DNA from 3 places in the Paenibacillus sp. FSL H8-0457 genome. Region 2 is predicted to be linked to each of the others. Evidence: predicted binding sites of a transcription regulator. Region 2 holds the regulator's gene; each other region holds the start of a gene.
What was found. The regulator NrdR, encoded in region 2, represses ribonucleotide reductase genes. The targets are predictions, from matches to a motif close to AACACNATATATNGTGTT.

Region 1 (6,123 bases), 3.4 Mb from region 2:
CGGTGAAGTAAAGGGCCGCCATGACGGCTTGATGTACTACACGCTGGGGCAACGCCAAGGCCTCGGGATCGGCGGATCCGGCTCCGGGGAGCCTTGGTTCGTAGCCGACAAAGATTTGACCAACAATATTTTGTACGTAGTTCAAGGCGATCATCCGAGCTTATATTCGACCGGACTCGTTGCCTCCGGAATAAATTGGATTGCAGGACAAGACGCTATGCCCAAAGACGCCTACACCTGCACCGCCAAATTCCGCTACCGTCAGCCGGACCAGGAAGTAACCATAACCCCGCGCGAAGACGGAACCGTTCATGTCGCGTTTGCGAAGCCGCAAAAAGCGATCACGCCGGGACAAGCCGTCGTCTTCTATCAAGGGGACGAATGCCTTGGCGGGGGAACGATCGAAACGGCGGATAAAGTTCCTTATTAATCCGCTGAATGATACGCGAAGAGCACACACTTGATACGGAATGTTCCGTAAAGCGTGTGCTCTTTTTTTTGCGTGCTAGCGAAGAATATACTCCACGGCAATTCCCTGCTCCATGCTGGCGGCTACATCGATGAAACGCTGATTCGAGCTGCCCCTGAAAGGAAGCGAGACATCCCTGCGCTCCAACTCGAATTTGCCGTCAACGATGACGTCGCACAGCAGGGCCAATTCGCGCAGCTTCGGCTGCCTCATCAGCGCTTCGAAGGTGAACCCTGTGTAGGCCCATACGTTTTTTGCGGGACAGAGGGTCCTGAGCCTGCGTACGAATGCCGCACATTCTTCCGGGGAGAAGAAGGGGTCTCCACCGCATAAGGTCACGCCATCCAGCAAAGGATTGTCCAGGATATCCTGCAGTATCGCCGCTGACATTTCTTCGGTAAAGGGCTCCCCCGCTTCAAAGTCCCAGGAATCCGTATTAAAACATCCGGCGCAGGCATGGCGGCAGCCGCTCACGAATAGAACCGCACGAAGTCCGGGGCCTTCATTGATGCTCTCGGGGATGTATCCGCACACATTCACAAATGCTTCACCCGATCCCGAACCTCGGCCTGCTTGGCCGAATTGAAGCGCTCCGTATAATTGCCCGTTAAATATCCCGTTACCCTCCGCAGCCGCTGGAAGTTTCCATTCGCCTCCAAGGCGCCGCATCCAGGGCACGCACTTCCGATAATGCCTTCGTAGTTGCATGCCGGGCACCGGTCGACGGGATGGTTAACGGAGAAATATCCGATGTTCTGCTGCAGGGCAAACTGCACGATGTCCCGGAAAGCAGCCGTATTCTGCCTTGCGTTGCCGTCCAGCTCCACATACGAAATCGCTCCGGCGTTGCACAGCTCATGAAAAGGAGCTTCGGAACGGATTTTGCGGTAGGCGGCCATCGGATAGTACACGGGTATATGAAAAGAGTTCGTGTAATATTCGCGGTCAGTCACTCCCTCGATCACCCCGAAGGTCTGCCGGTCGAGCTTCGTGAATTTCCCGGATAACCCTTCTGCCGGCGTGGCAAACAGCGTAATGTTCAGGTCGTATTTTTCACTGGCCGCATCGCAGAATTGACGCATATGTCGGATGATTTCGATCCCCAGCCCGCGGCTGTTCTCATCCTCGCCGTGATGCCGTCCTGTCAACGCCTTCAGGCATTCGGCCAGCCCGATAAATCCAAGCGCCAGGGTGCCGTGCTTGAGCAGCTCGCGCACCTTATCCTCCGGTGCCAGCGCCTCGCCGCCTTCCCAAACGCCCTCCCTCATCATGAAATCGGACGCTTTGGCCGGTTGGTCGGCCTGCAGCTCGTAACGGTGAATCAAGCCCTCCACCGCAATTCTCATATAATGATCCAGCTGTTGATAGAAACGGTTCAGGTCCGTCACTTCCCGCTTCCCTTGGACGATGCCATGTTCAATCCCGAGCCGGACCAAATTGATCGTATTAAAGGACAGGTTGCCCTTGCCGCTTAGGCGGTTTCGCCCAAAGCGATCCGAAATCGTGCGGGTCCTGCAGCCCATGGTGGCAATAATCGTGTCCGGCTCGCCCGGGTTATAATAGACGAGATTAAACGACGCGTCCACGTTGACGAAATTCGGGTAGAGCCTGCGGCTGGAGCACTCGACGGCTTTCAGGAACAGGTCGTAATTCGGCTCGCCTTCCGCCTGGTTGACCCCCTGCTTGCACTGGAAAATATGCTGCGGAAATATCGGCGTCTCTCCCCCGCCGAGCCCCTTCATTGTGGCATCCAGCAGGGCGTGGGAAACCAGCCTTCCTTCGGTTGACGTGCACATGCCGTAATTCAACGAAGTGAAAGGAATTTGTCCGCCGGCCCGGCTGCTCATCGTATTCAAATTATGGATCAAGGATTCCGCGGCCTGCTTTGCTTCATTCACCGTTTCATTATAGGCATAATGGTATATTCGCGGATATGTGTCCTTCAGCTGCTCATTGTCTATGTATATTTCGTGATCCTCAAGAGCTCGTTCATACGGCCGATCCTCTCCCAGCCCCGCTTCTCCGAAGTAGGCCAGCCCTTTGCGAAAATGCCGACGAAACGATTTGCCGACATACGGCGCGAGATCCCAATCGATTTTGCTGCCGGACACGCCGCCGAATTGGCTGTTCTGCTGGGATTGAAAGATGATGGCTACCAGCGCCATGGCGGTCATGATGCTCTGCGGCGGCCTGACCGATCCGTTACCGGTATTGAAGCCCTTGGCCAGCAACCGGCCGAACGGGATGAAGATGCAGTTCGTCGTTCCCAGCGCATACTGGTCCAGGTCATGAACGTATACATACCCATCCCTCACCGCTCTCGAGAGCTCTGTGGGCAGGATGAATTTGCTTGCCATCCATTTGGCGTATTCGGAGCCGATCCGGCTCATTTTTCCGCTGAAGGATTCCCCGTTCAGATTCGCGTTCTCCCGCAGCAGGTCCAAATCGGTTACCCCGATCACATCCCTGCTGATCTTATAAAGCTCTCCCCGCCGCATCCGCTCCAGATCGCGGGCCTCCCTGTAATGTTGATAGGCAGCCGCTACCTCGGGATAACCCGTGCTTTGCAAATGCTCCACAACGATATCTTGAATCTCCTCCACGCTAACTTGTTCCATCCCCGCAGTGGCAGTGGCAACCTCATCTCCAATCCGCAAGGAAGCATCCTTGCGGGAAACACCCTCCACCGCCATAAAAGCTCTATCCACCGCCTCCACGATCCGGCTTGTCTCAAATTTTACCAGGCATCCGTCTCTCTTCATGACCTTCATGAATAGGAACAACTCCTCTTCTTCTTATCGTTAACACACTATATATAGTTTTGTTTCATTAATTTACATCCATATATAGTTTCATGCTGTGATATAGGTCACGATGGTCGGTCTTTAAAATCGAATAGGGCTGCACTTACGCTTAACCCCGAAGGGGATAGTGCCCTACAAAAAAAGGCACCTCGGGCGATCCTTGGATCACCATCGGGTACCTTCTTGTTTGACCGATAACAATTTAACTTTCCACAGGCGGCATCGGGGTTGGCGTCGGCTTGGCATAGCCGGTGCTGTATTTCTCGTCGATCGCGGTCCGGATATCCGTTACGCTCATGCCCTCGCTGCTCATTTTGGCAGATTCCACGGCAATGTCCAAACACACCCCGCAGCGGGTGCCGTGATCGTCCCACACCACCGTGCCGTCCTCCTGAATCTCATCGATAAAACAGTTCAGGTTGCTCTCATGACCGGCACTTTCCCCGCAGCCGCAGTAACAAGGAATGTATTTCAGGACATCACTCACCTGCGCGGACAAAGCATAAATCGTTTGGAGCTCGCTGGTCTGGCTCTTCAAAAAGGTCGGCAGCTCATCGATCGAAGACGTCGCCTCCTGGATATCCCCGTTGGACAACTGCGTCTGATGTCCGTGCTCATGCGCCGCCTCGGCTGCCTGTCCACCTGCGACCTGCTCCTGGGCGCTTTTTCCCGAACAGCCGCTCAGCATAAGGCCGGCGGACAGCAGCAGGATGACAAACCGTTGTTTCCCTGTTTTCATCATTCATTTCCTCCATTTAATTAAGCTAGCGGCCGTAATTCCCGTTATCGCCGTACGACCCTATTCTTCGCGTCGTAATCGCTGGTTGTGGGCGATCTTGGCTTCGTTCCCCTGCTCCGTGGCCTGATAGAACACCCGGTGGGAGAGCTCCTTCGGCAAATACTCCTGCTTCACGTAATGGCCCGGATAATCGTGCGGGTACTTGTAGCCGACATGTCCCAGCTTAACCGCCCCCGAGTAATGCGCATCGCGCAGATGCAGCGGAACCTCCGCCGATTTCACTTCATCCATGGCGGACATCGCGCGGGATATAGCGGATACAACGCCATCGGATTTCGGGCTCTCCACGGCGAACAGGATCGCCTGAGCGATGTTCAGCTTGGCTTCCGGCCAGCCGTTGTTCCGGTAGGCATCCAATGCGCTTACCGCCTGCACCATGGCTTGGGGATTGGCAAGCCCGATATCCTCGCTGCTGGCAGCAATCAGGCGGCGGATGAACACCATCGGGTCCATGCCGAGCTTTTCGACCGCATACAAAAACCAGAACAGCGCCGCATCGCTGGAGCCCCGAATGCTCTTGTGAAAGGCGGACAGCACATCGTACTGCGTGGACTCGTCCGCACGCACGGTAGGTCGGCGAATCGATTCCTCGGCCACCTCGAGCGTAATATGAACCGTACCGGTGGAATCCGGAGGCGTCGTCATCGCTGCCAGCTCCAGCGCATTGAGTGCACGCCGGATATCCCCGTTCGCCATGGCTGCAATGTGCTCCAGCGCTTCCTCATCGGCCATGAGATCCATGAATCCAAGACCCTTGTCTTGATCGATCAGCGCGCGCCGCATCGCAATCATGGAATGGTCCTTGGTCAGCGGCTGAAGCTGAAACAAGGTAGAACGGCTCATTAAAGCTCCGTTGACGTAATGAAAGGGGTTCTCGGTCGTCGCGCCGATAAATATGATCGTGCCGTTCTCCACGGCAGGCAGCAGCGCATCCTGTCTGGAGCTGTTGAACCGGTGCACCTCATCCAAAAACAGGATTGTTTTGGTGCCGTACAGGCTGCGGTTGCTCTGGGCTTGCTCAATGACTTCCCTGACGTCCTTTACCGAGGCTTCCACCGCGTTAAGGCGAACGAAATACCCTTTCGTTTGCTGGGAAATGATATGCGCAAGCGTTGTTTTGCCGCAACCAGGCGGGCCGTACAATAAAATCGACGAAACCTGGTCCGCCTCTATGGCCCGCCGGAGCAGTTTGCCCGGTCCGATTATATGCTCTTGTCCTATATATTCATCCAGCGACGAAGGGCGCATCCGATCGGCCAGCAGCCGGGAATCCCGGTCCCCTTCACGCCCGATACTGAATAAATCCATGACAACACTTCCTTGTCTGATATCAATGCAAAAATAAGTCGTTTCAATCCAATCCATCACGCTCTATCATATCATATTCGAATTCGCCGTGCCTGCGCTGCGGTAAGTTCCTCTCCTACGCTTCATTCGTCCCATGGCTCGGATATTGCATCTGATTTTGATCATATCCAACTTTTATCGAACCGGAAGCGTTTCATATAATAGGGAAACGTTTGAAAAGCCTGATCTGGGGAGAATGTGATGACGACTCGCAAAAAATCCGTACGCAAATTGTATAACGCGGCAATAAATATGGCGATCAGTATACTGGGGCTCTACCTTCATGTCAGTACCCATCATCTTTTGAAAGAAACATTCGGTCCCGGATATTTCGACGATGAGCGACTCGCGATGAACCTGCTGTATGCCGTCCTCATCCTGCAGTTCCTGCTCGGCTTGTATGTCTTCATACGTTCAGCCATCATGCTTTACGAGTACAGGCAGGGAATCCGGAGTGAGGACGACGACGAGGTCTTGTTATGAAGCGTGTCGCTTAACCACTATGCACGAAGGGAGACTATGGAATTGAAACGAAAGCCTATGCGAAAAATGGCCCTCTTCATCCTTCTGGCCGCTGCCTGTTCCATCCTTGCTGTCTGGACTTTGATCCGGTTTATCGAAAATCTGGGCTCCTCCTACCAAATGATTGGTTAAACCCCTAGCAAGCCCCTGCACAACAAAAAAGTCCCGCAGAGGCTAACACA
Region 2 (6,123 bases):
AAAGGCTCGGGAAGGACTGGATAAACGCGAATATTACGGAGCGATGGTGATTCCGGCGGATCTGAGCAGCGGTTTACTCTCGTTAGCGACTCACTCGCCGATTCACCCTAATGTGAGAATCATCTCCAACGAGGGTATGAACACCCAAGCCTCGATGGTCGTAAGACAGGCAATGGGGCAAGCGATGAACATGATCAATGGGGAACTGTTGCAGCAGCTGCTTGGGCAGATCGGACAGCAAACGGAGCAAATTCCCATTGAAACGGCTAAAGCTTTAATGATACCGGTGAACGTTCAGGAGGAAGTCGTGCATCCACCGGGAGTGAATCATGCGGCGGGGAATGCGCCGGGTTTGTTTACCCAGATTATATGGATCGGCAGCATGGTGACCGGAGTCGTCTTGCTCCTGGCTAGCCAGAAGGCGGTCGCTGCGGGTTCAAGGAGATGGACAGTCAGCGCGCTGCAAGCTATCGGGGGGCTTGCGATCGTCGGCATAGCCTCGTGCTTCACCATATGGATGGCTTCGTCGTGGTACGGCATGGAACTGGCGAACGCGGGGGAGACGTGGTTGTTCTTATGGTTGGCTGGATCGGCGTTCTTCTTGTTGCAATCTTCCTTGCTGAATTGGATCGGATTCCGTGCAATACCGCTGCTCGTACTGCTGATGTTCTTCTCCGTGCCGCTCCTGAACATGGCTCCGGAGTTCTTGTCGCAGACGACGCGAGATTGGATCTATTCGTGGACGCCACTGCGGTTCGCGGCAGGAGGGCTACGGGAAGTAATGTACTTCGGCGGACTGGACGCAGCTCACTCAAACGCCTTGATTTTGTGGGGCGTCGCCGGTGGATTTTTGGTCTTGCTGCTCTCTTCCGGATTTAAGGCAAATCGAGCGACAGATGCCGCCCCTACTTCTGTTACAGGCGATACAATAAAGTAAGAACAATCAACGATGCGTTGTACTTCCTTTATTTACGCTCATGTTATAATTAAATTTTCTGGGAAGTATTAAAAAGTTATTAAAAAAACAAAAAAACCCTTGATTTCTCAAGGGTTTTTCTTCGTATGGAGCCTAGGGGGATCGAACCCCTGACCTCATCGCTGCCAGCGATGCGCTCTCCCAGCTGAGCTAAGGCCCCGTAAGCGACTTCTATATCATATAAAAAATCAGCAGGCATGTCAACACTTTTTCAGAACTTTTTTGATAATGCGCAGTGCCTTTTTTCCTTCTCTATATAATGTCACTTATCGATGATGAGAATTTGGCGCCATGAGAGCGCCGGAAGAGCACCAGGGTCATTTAAGAACCGTGGCGCTCTTACAGCTCCTGGACGTCCGTATCCTTGGACAGCAGGCTTTTCAGTTCCTTCATGAACATATTGATATCCTTGAACTGCCGGTACACGGACGCAAACCGAACGTAAGCCACCTCGTCGACCGGATATAACCGCTCCATCAGAAGCTCCCCGATCTGGCGGCTCTCCACTTCCGCCGCCGCGGTATTGCGCAGCGCCTTCTCGACATCCGATACGATCATATCCAGCTGGTCCACGGATACCGGACGCTTCTCGCATGCCCTTATCAAACCGCGGAGCACCTTCTCCCGGCTGAACTCTTCGCGGCTTCCGTCCTTTTTCACGACGATCAGCGGCGTTTCCTCCACCATTTCAAAGGTTGTGAATCTCTTGCTGCACTGCTCGCATTCCCTGCGGCGGCGGATGGATTTATTCTCGTTGGCAGGCCTGGAATCCAGCACTTTCGTTCCGGCATAACTGCAATATGGACACTTCATAAGTTGTCTTCACTTCCTTTGTATTCAGCGTGATTCGCCCTTAATGGGCGTCAGAAAAATTTACCAGCAAAACTTTTGTCTTTTATGTTATGAAAATGCGAGACCCGAGACATAATACTTTTACCAACCCAAGGAGGTGAACTTAACATGGCACAAAGCAACAACAACTCCAACAACCTGGTTGTTCCTCGCGCAAACGCTGCTCTTGAGCAACTGAAGTACGAGGTAGCTCAAGAACTTGGTATCTCCATTCCACAAGACGGATACCAAGGTAACATGACTTCCTATGAGAACGGTTCGATCGGGGGATACATCACAAAGCGTCTTGTAACCCTGGCCGAGCAACAATTGGCTGGTCAATACTCCGGTCAATAATTGATTCTTCCTTAAAAAAGGAGTGTTGGCGGCTCGATGTAAGAGCCTGTCCAGCGCTCTTTTTTTCTTTAGAAGCCGCCCTTATACACATCCGTATATTGATTATAATAATAAATCACGCGCTGTACATAATGCCGGGTTTCCCCGATGGGTATACTCTTCACGTTCTCATAGGTTCCGTCCCACATGCCCTTGTTGATCCAATTCTTGACGTTCCCCGGGCCCGCGTTATAAGCGGCGATGGCGGCAATCGGATTGCCGTCCATTTCCTTGTGCAGATTCTGAATGTACCAGGTGCCCAGCTGGATGTTCGCATCCACTTCATTCTTTACGCTCAGCAGGTTCACCGACGGGAGCTTGGCCATTTCCATCGCCCAGTTCGCCGTATCCGGCATCAGCTGCATAATGCCCAGCGCGCCCTTCTTGGATTCCTTGCCCGGCTTGAAATTCGTTTCCACCCGGATGATCGAGGCCACCAGAAACGGATCGACCTCATAATAAGCGGCATGTTTGCGGATCTCATCCTTATAATGGATCGGATACAGCAGGGTCATCCAATTGGAGCTTAAGAACAGCAGCGCTACAAAAGAAACGAACAGCAGGAGCAGCACCCTTTTTTTACGAAGCCACTTCATAACTGAACCAACCTATTCCACAGGTTGTCCACCTGCTGCTGCGTTTCGGCCAACGTGCCGCTGTTATCGATCAGGATATCCGCTCGAAGCTTCTTCTCCTCAATGTCCATCTGGCTGCTAAGACGCGCCTCTGCCGCTTCCCGGGTAAGAGCGTCCCGCTCCATCAAACGCGCAAGCTGCAGCTCGCGCGGGACATAGACAACAGCGATCTGCTTCAGATAAGGATAGGCTTCCCTTGCCTCCAGCAGCAATGGAATATCCGCTACCACGAGCCGGTCGGGATGCTGCCGTTCATACGCCTCCGTCCGTTCCCGGATTTCCTGCCGGATTGCCGGATGCGTAATCTCATTCAATGCCGCTCTCTGCTCCGGATGATGGAAAATCATCTCCCCGAGCTTCTTTCGATTCAACGTACCGTCTTCAAACAGGATCGCTTGTCCAAAATGTTCGGTCACTTTACCCAGCACCGGATGACCCGGGAGCATCACTTCCCGGGCGATGATATCCGCATCGACGAGAAGCGCTCCCTTCATGGCCAACATGGAGGACACGGTGCTTTTGCCTGTTGCAATTCCTCCGGTTAAACCGAAATTCATGACTTCACCTCATAACAGCTTCATTATACCCATGACAACTAATAAAAAAGCAGGCAAATACGAGATAAAACGCATGCCGCCCTTGGCCGCAAAACGGAGGCCGACCCGCATGCCCAGCACCAGAAATATCCCGCTGAACAAGGAAACCACGGCTGCGGTGCCTAGCGGCGAGAAACCCAGCATCGCTGCGCCGAGCCCGGCTCCGAACGCATCGAGCGACAGGGCGATCCCCAGCCACATCGCCTCCCATGGTGAGATGCTGCCGGAGTCGTCCAGATCCGCTTTCGTCGGGCTGCGGAGAATTTGAATGACGACGCCGATCTTCGGTATTTCAAGGGAGAATACCGCTCGCTGAAGCTGCTCTTGGCCTGCCGTGGTAACTTCACGACGCGGTGTCCCTTGATGAATGGCTCCCAGCGTTTCCGTAAGCGATGCGGAAGAATCCACGGCGGATGCCGGCTGCACTTCAGGCTCGCTGCTTCTCCGAACCTGCTGATATAAAGACCATAAGCCCAGCAGTATCAAAATGGCAGCTCCGATCACGGATGCCGCAGACGGGGATAAGAACCGCTGCAGCAGCGCGCCTGCCTGCATGGAGACGCCAAGCACCAAACCGGAACACAGCGAGATGATCAATACAGACAGCAGCGGTATCCTTGTTTTGCGCAGACCGTATGTAACCCCTGCCCCAAATCCGTCCAGGCTTAACGCCATCGCCAGCAGGGCAGACGAGAAAATATGACTGAGCACCCTTTTCCCTCCTCCAAAGCTCCACATCAAGCTGCTCATTCATGAAGAAGAGCTGCCGATGCGCTCCACATATGTTCCACATTATATGTGGGGGAGCAGGAATGGGTGCACGCCTATTCAATTACTTCTTGACCGGCTGACACTTCGGGCAGTAATGGGTCCCCCGTCCGCCGACCACGATCTTATGAATCGGGCCGCCGCACGCATGGCATGGCTTGTCCTTCCGACCGTAAATCTGATGGCTGTTCTGGAACATCCCCATCTCGCCCTGCCCGTTGACATAGGACTTGATGGAAGATCCGCCCGCGTCGACGGCTTCGGACAACGTATCCACGATCGCATGATACAATCGCTTAAGCTCGGCGTCCTTCAGGCTGTTCGCGTTCCGCTCCGGATGAATCTTGGCCCGGAACAAGGCCTCATCAACATATATATTGCCGATGCCGACCACATATGCCTGATTCAGCAGCACCGCCTTGATCTTCGTTTTCTTGGTGCCGATGACTTCCTTGAAGGTTCCGAACGTAAACGTGTCATCCAGCGGCTCATAACCAAGCTTGGCAAGGGGAGCATGCTGGAACTCTTCCCCCGGCGCAAATAGATGCATCGTTCCGAATTGGCGCACGTCCTTGTACCGCAGCTCCGTCCCGTCCGAGAAATGGAAGATGACATGGGTATGCTTCTCCACCGGCTCCTCGGCTCGGTACACCCCGTAACGCCCCTCCATCCGAAGATGCGAAACGAGCACCAGCCCGTCCAGCAAGATCCGCAAAAACTTCCCGCGGCGCTCCACGCCTTCCACGGTATGGCCCTTTAACATAAAAGCAAATGCCTCGATATCGTCAGGACGCTGGATAATCCGCGGCAGGTTCACGGATACGTGATCTATATGCTTACCTTTAATCAATTGGTTCAGTGTTCGTTTCACGGTTTCTACTTCCGGCAATTCCGGCATAATGACTTCACCTCATCCCCCATTATACCGGAAGTTGGGACAGAGCGGGACCATGGTTTTGTGGAAAGGTATGGTGCATAACCGCCCCCCTCTTCACTCCATGATCCCCCTAAACAAACCCTATCCGCCAGCACGCCGTGCAGCTTTTACTTCGCCTCGTACCAGTTCTCGCCATAGCTGACTTCCGATTTCAGCGGCACGGACAGCTTCAGCGCCTGACTCATCACGTCCGGCACCAATTCCTTCATGACCTCCAGCTCATCCTCCGGTACCTCGAACACCAATTCATCGTGCACCTGGAGCAGCATGCGGCTCTTCAATTGGCGCTCATGGAGCGCCTTGTCCATATGGACCATGGCCAGCTTGATGATGTCCGCGGCCGTTCCCTGAATCGGCGTATTCATCGCCGTCCGCTCCGCAAAAGAGCGCAGGTTGAAATTACTGGCGTTAATCTCCGGCAGATACCGTCTGCGTTCGAGCAAGGTCTTCACATACCCGTCTTGCTTCGCCTGCTTGACGATCACGTCCATATAGCGCCGCACGCCCTGGAACACCTCGAAATACTGGTCGATAAATGCTGCCGCTTCCTTCCGCGTAATGTTCAGGTTCTGGGACAGGCCATAGTCGCTGATTCCATACACGATGCCGAAGTTAACCGCCTTGGCGGACCGGCGCATATTGGAGTCCACCTCATCCATGCCGACTCCAAACACGTCCATCGCCGTCTTGGTGTGGATGTCCATGTCGTGGACGAAGGCTTCCTTCAGCCGTTCGTCGTCCGAGATATGCGCAAGCACGCGAAGCTCGATTTGGGAGTAGTCCGCCGCCAGAATGCTCCAGCCCGGTTCCGACGGAACGAAAACCTTGCGCAGCTTGCGCCCTTCCTCCAGACGGATCGGAATGTTCTGCAAATTCGGGTATTGGCTGCTCAGACGGCCGGTAGCGGCAATGGTCTGACGATAGTAGGTATGCACTTTGCCGGTTACGGATGAAATCTCCTTCAGCAGTCCTTCCACGTAAGTG
Region 3 (6,123 bases), 410 kb from region 2:
TTCTTCATTTGGGTAAAAAGTAACCTTAGGGTATAGATAAACAGGGGAAGAGCCCTTTTCCCTTCCTTCTTTTGAGGCGTTCTTATTCCTAGGCAAGGTTACATTATATTCAATATATCCTTATAAAAAAGGGTCTGATCAAAAGTATGATATTGAGATGTAGCGACCTGCGAATGGATGGAAGAGCTTCTGTTGGATTTCTTTATTGATTTGATTTTGGGAAACTATTATGGGGAGGGGGGGGGCATTTCATGAGAGGAAGTTATGGTTGACCTAGTAAAAGAGTCCGCGCAGCCATCGCTTCCATTGTCAGGCTCGAATAGAAAGCGCATCGGACTCGTTATTAGGTTGCATATATAGGAAGAAGCAGATGTTGGTATCATGAAGTGGATGAAAGGTTTTTTCCCGTCGTCTCGCCAATGACCAATTCCGGCTCCACTAGGGTTTTAACGAATTTTCCGTGTTGCCCGTCTTCACTGTTAATCACCTCAAGCAGCGTGTAAGCTGCACGGTAGCCCATGTCTCGTTCAAACTGTTTAACGTGCGTGAACGTGCTATATCCTTCGATGATGGAAGTCGGATCGTCAAAACTGATAATGGAAATGTCCTCAGGCACCTTCAATCCGGCTTGACGCGCAATCTGATAGATTTTTACTCCAAGAATTCCATTAAGCGTAATATAAGCCGTTGCCATTCGATTTTTGATATAGCGGTACAATGGATGGGTTTGCTCAAGGCTTCCGATTTCAAAACCGGTTACGATATGGGCAGGGTTAATGAGTGCCCCCTTTTCCTTGAAGGCATTCATATATCCATCGATCCGTTCTTGAACGGTTACGGTTTGTATGGGCGAATCGGAGCAGATGGCGATATCACGATGCCCCAGCTCCCACAGGTAATTGACCGCCATGTTAGCGCCAAGCCTGCCGTCCGATGCGATATAATGCGTTTCCACCCCGGGAAGGTAACGGTCGATGAGAACAAACGGAAACCCCGCAAATTTCATGCTTAATATTTCCTCGTTGAATAATTCCTCGTCCACCGGGAAAATCAATAACCCTTCCACTCCGATGTTACTGCATGTCTGGATCGCCTCTTTTTCCTTATCAATATCGCCCTCTGATAAATAGATAACGCAGCGGTAATCGTTCTCATTCAGTGCTTGCTGAATACCTTGTATAAGCCGAATCGTAAAATAATCATAAATGCTGGGCATAATGAGCCCTATCAACCGCGTCCCCATTTCTCCGCTAGTCTTATGGACAGGTTTTGCGGTACTTATAGGAGGAGTGGCCGGCATTTGAGATTCGGGCTCGCTTACAAAAGTCCCCTTTCCGGGCACCCTGGTTATGATTTTTTCGTTAACCAAGCCGGCCAGGGCATTAACGACCGTAATCTTGCTTACTCCAAAACGCTCCATGAGTTCCTTTTCCGTAGGTATACGGTCTCCAACCTTCAGGACCTGCGACGATATCAAGTCGCGTATATACTCTTGAACCCTTTGATACAATGGCATTCTTTCCGTAGAGCTCAATTGAATCACCACATTTCATTCAATATGTTTAATATATACGTTACGAATGGTGCAAGCGTTTTATTCCATACTCTAATTATGGAAACAGCGGCAGCCATGGACGAGAAAATAAAGTCCTGACTGCCGCTGTTTTTTTATTGATCTATCATATTCGTTAGCTTACGCGGGAAAATCAAATTTCGGAGGGAGCTCTTCCCTACGACTTCCTTAAGAGCACTTACTATACCCGCAGTTCCCGCACGTCTTGCATCCCTCGATGTTAATCAAGGACGCCCCGCCGCAGGACGGGCACAAATCCAGCGACATGCTGCCGCCTGCGTGCGCGCCATGTCCGCCGTGGCCCGCAGCTGCCGTTGCCCCGCCTTCGCCTGCATCGGCAGGCGCCATCGTGGCTGCGACCGGTGCCGGATCATGGTCATGATCCGCCTCGGCGTTGTTGGCCACGTGCGTCTCGAGCGCCTTCGCCACGGCGTCGGCGATGGACTCGACGCGGTTCGCGCCGAAGCCGATCGCGCCGGTGCCGCCGATGCCCTTGAGGTGCTTGATCAGCAGCTCCACCTTGTTGCCGTGGTCCCCGTAACGGAGGAACAGGGAGCATACGCGGCCCAGGGCTTCCGCCATCGCGAACACATCCGATCCGGCTTTGCCGACGTTCAGGAAGATTTCGCTTGGAATGCCGTCCAGATCATTGATTGTGATGTAGGCCATGCCGAACGGCGTGTTCATTTTATAGGTTGCGCCGCGCAGCACTTGCGGACGCTTCTTGTATTGTTTATCCAGTCCGCTCTTGCTCGGCGAGGCTGTCACGGCCACGCTTGCAGCAGCCGGCTCCACGCTCGCCGTTTCCTCAGCGGCTTGGCCTGCCGCGCTTTGCTCCAGCGCCGCTTCCGCGGTAGAAGCTGTTGTCGCTTCGGCGGCTTTGTCTTCTTTTTTCTCCGTCTGCAAGACCTGCACGTCGCGGCTGCCGTCGCGGTAGATTGTAACGCCTTTGCATCCCAGATCGAATGCCAGCTCATACAGGCGTTTCGTATCTTCAACCGTGAAGTCGGACGGACAGTTCGCCGTCTTCGAGATGGAGCTGTCCACCCAGCGCTGAATCGCCGCCTGCACGCGGATGTGATCCTCGGCGGAGAGACTCATCGCGGTGACGTAATAGTCCGGAAGCTCTTCGCCCGGATGGCTGTCCAGCCAATCCTGAGCAATCGGCACGAACTGCTCGTCGAAGCCGAGACGGCTTTGACGGAAGTATTTGAAGGCAAAGTACGGCTCGATGCCCGTCGAAGTTCCAACCATCGTACCCGTGCTTCCCGTCGGCGCTTGGGTAATGACGGTAACGTTGCGGGCGCCTTTTTTGCGGACCGCTTCGGCAACTTCCGGATACACCTCGGCCATATTTTTCATGAAGCCGCTTTGCAGATACAGTTCGGCATCGAATGCCTGGAACGAGCCCTTCTCCTCGGCAATATCCGCGGATGCAAGATACGCTTCGCGCGCGATGAAGCCATACAGCTTATCCAGGAACTCCAGCGATTCCGGGCTGCCGTAACGGATGTTCAGCTTGATCATCAGCTCGGCCAGACCCATCGTTCCGAGGCCTACGCGGCGCTCTTTTTTCTGGTTCAATTCGTTTTCTTCGAAATGGTAAGGCGTCCGGTCGATGACATTATCCAGGAAACGCACGGAGTAACGCGTCGTCGTAGCCAGCTCATCCCATGCGACGTCATGATTCGCTTCATCGTAGAACTTCGACAGGTTCATCGCGGACAGGTTGCATACGCCCCAGCCCGGAAGTCCCTGCTCGCCGCAAGGGTTGGTACAGATGATCGGGTTGAAATACCAGCTGTTGGACATCTGGTTGTAGTATTCCATGAAGACCACGCCCGGCTCTGCCGATTTCCATGCGGATTCGATAATGGTGTGCCATACCTCGCGTGCTTTAACCGTTTTATATGGAATGATGCTGCGTCCGGCTTTCTTCCATTTATCCAAATCGCCGTCCCACAGCTCATCGTAATCGGGATCGGTGGTATCCGGGAACACGAGCTCCCAGTCCAGATCTTCCTTCACGGCTTTCATGAAATCGTTGCTGACGCATACCGACAGGTTCGCGTTCGTGACTTGTCCCATCGTCTGCTTCACCGTAATGAAATCCTCCACGTCCGGGTGCCAATCGTTCATCATCAGCATGAGCGCGCCGCGGCGGCTTCCGCCCTGCTCGATCAGGCCTGTCGTATAACTGAACAATCCGCCCCACGATACCGCACCGCTGGAGGATCCGTTCACGCCTCTCACGATCGCGCGCCGAGGACGAAGGGAAGACAAGTTGATGCCGACACCGCCGCCGCGCGCCATGATCTCGGTCATCTCGCTCAGGGTTTCCATGATGCCGCCCCGGCTGTCCTTCGGGGAAGGAATGACGTAACAGTTGAACAGCGTCAATTCATCGCTTGCACCCGCTCCGGCAGCAATCCGTCCGCCCGGGACCAGCTTCCAATCATCCAGAATCTCGCGGAATTTCCCGCGCCACTCTTCCTGCAGTTCCGGCGTTGCCTCAACCGATGACATGGCGGCCGCGAGTCGATCCCACATTTCTTCCGGCGTTTTCTCGATGGTTAACGTCAGCTTCTCCACATCCGACTCCACAAGCTCGCCCTTCCGTGTCTTCACGGTGACCTTGCGGCCTTCGCGTTTCACGATTTCGCCAACTTCCTTGGTCGGAAATTTAGGATCATCCTTTGTCAGCACGAGCACCACGTCGCCGACCTTGGCGTTGTTGGTGTCCGCATCCTTCCAGGCATACCGGTCCAAAAAGATCTTCTCGCTTAAACCTTCCAGCCGCTGATTCTGCATCGTACTCAAGTGCAACTACCTCCTATATAAGATATAAAATTTAAAAGATTCCCAAGTATGTGCTCACCAACAACATAACCTGTTATGTAGCCGGTCAAACATCCAAAACCACTATACACACCACATATAGTGCTATTTATTCATTATACTACACTATATATAGGTTAACTATGCCGATAATGTGAAAATTAAGCCGACAGTTCCAAGCTCCCGCGCGCAAGCTTCCGCTTTCTTCCTCTCGCTCTCTTTTTCGCTGATCCCTATGAAAAAAAGGATGAAAATATCCAATTCCAGCAGCCGTGCGCTCTATAAGGTATTCCGCGGCTGCCGAATCCGTGCAAGGTTATGAAGACTTCTTTTTTCGTCCATACTACATATACACCGCTGGCCCGGAATCTTTCATCACAGGAGGAGATCGACATGAACCAACAGCCATCTGCCGACTCAGGCATGATTTTCGACCCGCGCCTTCCCGTTCCATTGCAGATCGACCGTTCTTGGTTTGACGATCTCTCTGGCCGACTGGACAAAGGAGGCCCTTGGGGTGACTATCGTCTGGCCCAGCTTGCCGTTGAGGGCGAGAAATCGCGCCTCGTTACAAGCTTTGAAGAACTGCAGTGCCTCAAGCACCTTGGCGGTTTATCCCCGCTCCCCCATCAGACCGATACCGCAAGACGCGTTTTGTTCGAGATGTCGGGCAGAGCCATTTTGGCGGATGAGGTGGGACTTGGCAAGACGATTGAAGCCGGTCTTATTTTAAAAGAATACATCGTGCGCGGACTGGTATCCAAAGTGCTGATTCTCGTACCTGCTTCCCTGGTTCTGCAATGGGTCCGCGAGCTGAACTCCAAGTTCGGCATTCCCGCGGTCGCGCAGAAAAAAGCATATTCCTGGGGCAATGACATCGTTGTCGCCTCCATGGACACGGCCAAGCGCGATCCGCATCAGGAGATTCTGCTGAACCAGGAATACGACATGCTCATCATCGATGAAGCGCACAAGCTCAAGAACAAGAAAACATCCAATTATCAATTCATCCAAAAGCTGCGCAAAAAATACTGTCTCCTGCTCACCGCCACGCCGGTGCAGAACGACCTCAGCGAGCTCTTCAATCTCATCACGCTGCTGAAACCGGGCCAGCTTGGCGGCCAGGGACAGTTTGCCGCTAATTTTGTCGTGGATAAACGAAGACCGAAGAACCAGGACCAGCTCAAGGATGAGCTGTCCAAGGTCATGATCCGAAACCGTCGGGGCGAAGGCGAAGTGAAGTTCACGAAGCGGTCCGTCCGCAACGTGGGACTCAGCCTTTCGCCTGAAGAACAGTCATTATACGACGGCGTTACGTCCTTCGTCAAAGATCAGTATCAGGCAGCTGGGGGAAATTTAAGCAGTATGCTGTCGCTCGTCACCCTGCAGCGGGAAGTATGCAGCAGCCGGGATGCCGTCTTCGTGACCCTTGTTAATCTGTCCAAGAAGCTGCCGGAGGACTCTCCGCTGCGCGATAAAATTTGGGAGCTCGTCTATCTCATCAAGGCCATCAAAGCAAACACCAAGGCGGAAAAAGCCATCGAGCTCATTCAGCAAATGAACGAGAAGGTCATCGTGTTCACGGAATATCGGGCCACGCAGGAATACTTGCTCAATTATTTCCGCGATCACGGGCTGGTCTCCGTCCCGTACCGGGGCGGCATGAACCGCGGCAAGAAGGACTGGATGATGGACCTTTTCCGCGGCAAGGC

Region 1: MHI43_RS07985 (anaerobic ribonucleoside triphosphate reductase) is a predicted target of NrdR. The motif match lies at 3,275-3,292, and genes of this name have one in related genera.
Region 3: MHI43_RS23055 (adenosylcobalamin-dependent ribonucleoside-diphosphate reductase) is a predicted target of NrdR. The motif match lies at 4,501-4,518, and genes of this name have one in related genera.

What each region holds. Positions count from the first base shown of each region.
Region 1 covers NZ_CP150293.1:1,848,275-1,854,397, reverse strand. Annotated here, with positions in the region: gene mnmA (tRNA 2-thiouridine(34) synthase MnmA) at 1-430, shown strand, start outside; gene nrdG (anaerobic ribonucleoside-triphosphate reductase activating protein) at 506-1,009, opposite strand; gene MHI43_RS07985 (anaerobic ribonucleoside triphosphate reductase) at 1,006-3,240, opposite strand; gene MHI43_RS07980 (PCYCGC domain-containing protein) at 3,476-4,015, opposite strand; gene MHI43_RS07975 (replication-associated recombination protein A) at 4,073-5,380, opposite strand; gene MHI43_RS07970 (hypothetical protein) at 5,621-5,902, shown strand.
Region 2 covers NZ_CP150293.1:5,567,791-5,573,913, forward strand. Annotated here, with positions in the region: gene MHI43_RS24790 (ABC transporter permease) at 1-937, shown strand, start outside; tRNA gene MHI43_RS24795 (tRNA-Ala) at 1,064-1,136, opposite strand; gene nrdR (transcriptional regulator NrdR) at 1,316-1,789, opposite strand; gene MHI43_RS24805 (alpha/beta-type small acid-soluble spore protein) at 1,937-2,164, shown strand; gene MHI43_RS24810 (lytic transglycosylase domain-containing protein) at 2,233-2,799, opposite strand; gene coaE (dephospho-CoA kinase) at 2,796-3,395, opposite strand; gene MHI43_RS24820 (MntP/YtaF family protein) at 3,405-4,145, opposite strand; gene mutM (DNA-formamidopyrimidine glycosylase) at 4,267-5,100, opposite strand; gene polA (DNA polymerase I) at 5,247-6,123, opposite strand, start outside.
Region 3 covers NZ_CP150293.1:5,158,607-5,164,729, forward strand. Annotated here, with positions in the region: gene MHI43_RS23050 (GntR family transcriptional regulator) at 380-1,516, opposite strand; gene MHI43_RS23055 (adenosylcobalamin-dependent ribonucleoside-diphosphate reductase) at 1,742-4,393, opposite strand; gene MHI43_RS23060 (SNF2-related protein) at 4,805-6,123, shown strand, end outside.